Regions from separate parts of the Lentibacillus daqui genome, predicted to be linked through region 1. Evidence: a T-box and tRNA genes for the amino acid it is inferred to sense, from the RefSeq annotation. Region 1 holds a T-box; the other holds one or more tRNA genes.
What was found. The T-box of region 1 lies ahead of O2S85_RS07635 (valine--tRNA ligase). A T-box ahead of a tRNA ligase gene usually reads a tRNA of that ligase, here a tRNA-Val.

Region 1 (3,193 bases):
GCGATCATATGGAGAATTTCCTGAGGGTATTGGATTCGTATCCTGTTCATTCCATTTCAACAGAACAAATTACTGATCATGTCATGCGTATTACCGATGGCAAGCAGGTGTATGCTTTAAAAAAAAGCAGGTTGAATCGTAAAACTATAACGAGTTGGCAAAATGTATTTCATCTTGCACAACAGCATAATCTTGCAGCCATCCTGCCAGTATATATGACAAAACAAAGAGATTTATTGTGTCAGGTCGATGGGCATTTTTATTATCTGACCCCATGGATAGAAACTAGAGAACTTGAAAAAAAACAGCAAATCGAGCGGATGTATCAGACAATTGGTGTAATTCATGCCAAGACAAACCAGTCAATGTCATTGGATGTCAAACAAATCACTGATAGTTTTCGGAACTATAAAAAAACGCTTGTTACAAATAGATCGTTTTTATTAGAATGTGTGGAAGTTTTCGAGAAAAACCATTATATGTCACCTGTTGAATTATTGGTCTGCAGCCAGTATCGTGATCTGGATTTCATTTTACGTGAATTGGAGGAACGGGTTGAGCTTTTTATTGATGAATTAAGCAATCAATCGGAGTGGTACTATTGCTTGTGTCATGGAAAACTCGATTTTACGCATTATCTTTTTGCAGATCGAACATATTTAATAAATTGGGAACATGCAAACTATGATAATGCTACCCGTGATCTGGCTACCTTGTATCATAATATTGTTAACGATTATGATGACCCGACAGATGATTACATCGATTTTTTTACCGCCTACATGAAGAAAAATAGTTTGTCTAAGGCTGAATTGTATTTGCTTTCGATTTATTTATTGGACCCTTCTCAGTACATAAACCTGTTGACGCAACACCGAAAGAATCCTTCAGAAGTTTCTCAGGTTGATATGATACAACGGTTGCAAAGAAATTATCGTAAGTTATCTTTCGCTGTGCAATGGATGGAATTCACGGATTCATTGGCAAAATCAACTGATGAAACTGATGACTAAAACCATTCTAAATAAAACGCAATAAATATCCCGATAAGTGCACCCAATAATAAAACGTCAAATGTAGTTGGAAAAAATAAGGTACGTATTAATTGGAATATCAGAAGGGGGAGGGTACACCTTTCGCAGACGACCAAACATCTCCTTGCCCATGGTGGCAGCCGGTAACGGTAGTATCGACCCATAAACATTCACCTCTTTTACAGTTTCAAATCAATCTGTGACCAAAAAGCACTTTTTGAATATATTCTGATATAATATATGTATAATACAGGTTAAATCGTGCAATAAGTATATTAATATTGCTTTTTTGGCTTTTTATCGTTAAAATTATGGTATTCATACTGTGTATCCTAATATCAAAATGCGATGACAGGGAGGAGTACAGGTTAATCACCTCAAGAGAGGGAAATGAACTGCTGAGAATTTCCCAGGAACGATTATCTGGAAGGTCGCCCTTGATGCAACTTTTTGAACAAAAGTGATTTCGCTTAGTAAGAAAGTCGGTTGCTGACCGTTAACAAGCTTGAGTGTGCAAGTTTATTTACTTGTGAACAAAGGTGGTACCACGGAGGTAAATCCTTTTCGTCCTTTATGGGAGAAAGGGTTTTTTTTATTTTTTTAAAGGAGGAGTGGGCTTGTGAGTGAAAAAAAGAGGAAATCATTACCATCAAAATACAACCCGCAAGAAAGCGAAAAAGGCCGTTATCAGTTTTGGCTGAACGGTAAATTTTTTGAAGCAACTGAAGATGAAACCAAGGAGCCATTTACAATTGTCATTCCGCCACCGAACGTAACCGGGAAATTGCATTTGGGTCACGCCTGGGATACAACTATGCAGGATACAATCGCCCGGATGAAACGAATGCAGGGATATGACGTGTTGTGGTTACCAGGTATGGACCATGCCGGAATTGCTACACAGGCAAAAGTGGAGGCCAAGCTCCGCGCACAAGGAAAGAATCGATATGACCTGGGAAGAGAAAAATTCCTGGAAACGGTATGGGAATGGAAAGAAGAGTACGCAGACTTTATTCGCCAACAATGGGAAAAGCTTGGTCTTGGACTGGATTATTCCCGTGAACGATTTACAATGGATGACGGCTTGTCTGATGCCGTTCGTGAGGTATTCGTTACCCTTTACGAAAAAGGGTTAATCTACCGCGGGGAATATATTATTAACTGGGATCCGCAAACCAAAACTGCGCTATCCGATATTGAAGTGGTCTATCAAGAAGTACAAGGGCATTTCTACCATATGCGCTATCCACTAAAAGATAGTGATGAATATATTGAGATTGCCACGACAAGGCCGGAAACGATGCTGGGTGATACCGCTATTGCCGTTCATCCGGATGACGACCGTTACAAACATTTAGTTGGAAGAAAGGCCATTTTACCGATTGTTGGCCGGGAAATCGAAATCGTTGCCGATGATTATGTAGATATGGATTTCGGTTCAGGTGCGGTGAAGATCACACCTGCACACGACCCAAATGACTTTGAGGTCGGGAATCGTCACCATCTAAAACGTATCCTAGTGATGAATGAAGATGGAACAATGAACGAAAATGCTGGAAAATATGTGGGTCTGGATCGATTTGACTGTCGAAAACAAATTGTCAAGGATCTACAGGAGTCGGGTGTTTTATTTAAATTAGAAGACCATACCCATCAAGTTGGTCATTCCGAGCGCAGTGGTGCAGTTGTTGAACCATACTTATCAACGCAATGGTTTGTTAACATGCAGCCATTGGCAGATGCTGCAGTTTCCTTACAGCAAAGCGAGGATACGAAAGTTCATTTTGTTCCGGAACGTTTTGAACGGACCTATTTGCATTGGATGGAGAATATTCGTGATTGGTGTATTTCCCGTCAGTTATGGTGGGGGCATCGAATTCCGGCATGGTATCATAAAGAAACCGGTGAAATCTATGTTGGCAAAGAAGCACCCGAAGATGAAGAAAATTGGGAGCAGGATGAAGATGTATTGGATACCTGGTTTTCATCTGCGTTATGGCCGTTTTCGACAATGGGCTGGCCCGATGAAGATGCGCCCGACTTTAAGCGGTATTTCCCAACCGATGTACTTGTTACCGGGTATGATATTATCTTTTTCTGGGTAGCCCGAATGATTTTTCAGGCAAAACAGTTCACCGGGAAACGTCCGTTTAAAGATG
Region 2 (3,193 bases), 910 kb from region 1:
GATAGATTTACTATGAAAAAACTAGAAGAAATTAAGAAAGCAGACATTCAAGGCGATTCGATGGATACGTTGAAAAGTATGGCGGACAGTCAAGTACGTCAATATAAGAAGATAGTCGAAAAGATTAAAAATGACGATAATCCGATGATGACGAAGGAGGTTAAAGACTATGAAACGGCACAGCAACGCAGGATATTGGACGACAATATAAAGGTAATCAGAGAAGCCTATCAAGAAATCGGGAATCAGCATATAGCCGAACTCGAACGCGAGGCAGCACTAACAACAATTAAGCCGACGCTAAAAGACAAGGAATTGGCTGAGGAAATCGCCGAAGAAGCGAAGTTTAACCTAGCTATGGCAGTCGGAGATACGTCAGCGCAAGAGGCTATATCGAAACTAAGGAACCAAGTCGAGTACATGACGGATAGTCAAAAGGTCGCCTTGAAACGAAAAATGCCCGAGTTGTTAAGTTATGCTGATTCGGATAAGACAAAACAAGGCTTACGATCCATTGGGTATGGTCTATCCGTAAAAACAGAAGCAGAGGGCGCGCTAGAACTTATGAAGCAGGCCGTTGCCAGTGGCATCGGTCAAGAATACCGTAACATGACGCTGGCCGAACAGGCCGGCAAGGAATTAAGGGGGCTATTTTCTACCGAAGGGAGTAGCGAATTAAGTACGACGAAAACGGACGTATTTTATCGCGACATGTAAGAAGCATGTAAGTTTATCCGTAAAGGGACGTAAGAAATTGACGGCTATTAATCGAGAATATAAACGGATAGTTGCGGATTCTAACGAGTTGATCGTATTCCGGGATTATCTCTGTCATATCGGAGGGAACGTTACAGCTACGACATATGACGGAATGACCGGATATATAACCGTTTATTATCGTTTTATGTAAATTCAATAACTAATTAGAATATAGACGGTCAACCGATGTAAAAGCTATCTTCCGATGAAAGGACTATCTTCCGATGAACGGCTTACTCTACCGAAGCCGGGAGGGAGACAGCCTATATTTCTCCTAAGAAACGTATAAATCTCCTAATAAGGCGTCCGATCATATTACGGGCGTCCTACTTTTTTATTCCTTTTTTCCGTGGATACATGTCGTACAAGTCGATTTTAGCGCAATTAGATTCAAGTTGGCGATACTTCTACAGTTGGTGCGAAATTTGTATGCATTTTTACATAAAATTAGCTTGTCAGGTTGCGGAATTATTGCTATAATACCTAATATAAACGTGTGACATATCGAATGACTTTCCGTTAAAGGAACGTTGATATAATCGTTTTGACGTAGTTTTATACGAATCGATTCCGTAGCTCAGCAGGGAGAGCGCTACCTTGACAGGGTAGAGGTCGTTGGTTCGAGCCCAATCGGAATCATACCTAAAGAATCCTTAACTATAAAGGGTTCTTTATTTTTTATCCGTAAAAAGATATAATTGACCAATAAAAATAATGGGCGATTTTTGAAGGGAATAGTATATATTTGTCGAATCACTATAAGTATCAGCGTTAATAAGGAGAATAACATGAACTGGAAATTCTGGAAAAAAGAAAGATGAGACATCCTCGGAATGGGAATATGTACAAAAGGAATTTGCAACGGTGCAAACGTATTTAAAAAATGTTACAGATCAATTGACGAAATTAACCCGGGTCCAATTTAAATCGAATAAAAACATGGAGGAAAAGATGGATCAGTTTGCGAAAGAATTGTCAAATTACAACCAACAAAATGATTTAATGTCTGAGCATCAGCGTTATGAACGTCAACGGGATTTTACCATGGATACGATTGATTAGTTTGTTGGACGAAATGGATCACGTTTTGTCGGGATTAAAAGAAGATGATGCTGTTTGGAATCATTTGTTAAACCAATGGTCACAAATGTTGTTACGGAATTTGGAGGAACTAGGTGTTTATCAACTGGATGTATACGGGAAAACATTTAATCCAGAGGTTGCAGAAGCGATGAAGACAGTAGCCAAAGAATCTCTGAGTGTCGAGTCGATGGTTCCCTATCAAGTCGTAGAAGTACACTGCGCGAAGTTAAATAAATTGGCTCTCTATCATGCATACAGAAGCCACCTCTACAATCGATGATATTTTTTGGGTAGCGATCATGGAGGTGGTTGTTATAAGTAATGGAAATTTAGGATTGAACTCAGTAGATGTTTTGTAGTTTTCGCTCATGTTGTGCAGATTTACTTGATAGAAAGTTGACTGTCTCCTGGGTTTCGGTTAGTTCAACGCGTAGACCGGTAAATTTTTTATCGAGATTATCCAAACGTTTATCAACCTGCTTGAAACCCTCATTCATCTGATTCTGCAAATCCAATTTCGTCTGTTCCAGTTTCTGGTCGATGTGGTCAGAATATGATTGAAATCGCTGTTCCAGTTTTTGGTCGATATGGTCAGAATGTGATTGAAGACTCTGTTCTATTCTCTGATCAATGCGCTCAGAATGCGATTGTAGTGCCTGTTTGATTTTCTCATCAGTACGCTCAGAATGTGATTGTAGTGCCTGTTTGATCTTCTCATCAGTACGCTCGGAATGCGATTGAAGCGCCTGTTTGATCTTCTCATCAGTACGCCCGGAATGTAATTGAAGTGCATTTAGAATTTCTTTTAGTGACGATTCTTCCATTTCATTAACCTCCTTCCTGTTAAATCTATTATACCGGATAAATGATTTTTGTGGAAGTGCGTTACAATTGGACGAAATTTGCTATAAAGCGTATAAAATTTGGTTTTACAAGTGGAATTCCGACGAATAATTGATTTCTACTTTACAAACCAGTTTTTATGGGATTCTTTTTCTTGAAAAATAATTATATTTTTAATGGGCTTTTTTCGTTCAGTCTCTACTACATATTTAAAACACATAATCTCAATAACTAGGGGAACAATATATGCCAACAAGTAAATTTTATCGGGGGTATAAATATTGGGACAGCAGCATTTACACCAGCAACTGCAAAAAGCCAGTCAGCAAATTAATGAGGCTAAAACTTCGATTCGTAATGCACAGGGGTCTGATGCGCAATTGCTTGAACAAGCTGAACACCAGCTGCAACAGGCGGAGGAGGAATTGCATAACGCACGTCTTCAGGCTGGAACAGAGGCAACGGATAATCCGCAGTTTCAACAAGCGTCCGAGCAGCTGCATGATCT

Region 2: it encodes a tRNA-Val, which carries the amino acid that the T-box ahead of O2S85_RS07635 (valine--tRNA ligase) is inferred to sense. The anticodon was not compared.

Annotation. Positions count from the first base shown of each region.
Region 1 is NZ_CP114176.1:1,519,148-1,522,340, forward strand. It holds gene O2S85_RS07625 (phosphotransferase) at 9-1,013, shown strand; gene O2S85_RS07630 (YszA family small membrane protein) at 1,010-1,198, opposite strand; T-box leader at 1,374-1,609, shown strand; gene O2S85_RS07635 (valine--tRNA ligase) at 1,654-3,193, shown strand, end outside.
Region 2 is NZ_CP114176.1:2,429,584-2,432,776, reverse strand. It holds gene O2S85_RS12285 (hypothetical protein) at 13-717, shown strand; gene O2S85_RS12280 (hypothetical protein) at 755-910, shown strand; tRNA gene O2S85_RS12275 (tRNA-Val) at 1,326-1,398, shown strand; gene O2S85_RS12270 (hypothetical protein) at 1,624-1,821, shown strand; gene O2S85_RS12265 (hypothetical protein) at 1,826-2,122, shown strand; gene O2S85_RS12260 (hypothetical protein) at 2,184-2,666, opposite strand; gene O2S85_RS12255 (hypothetical protein) at 2,967-3,193, shown strand, end outside.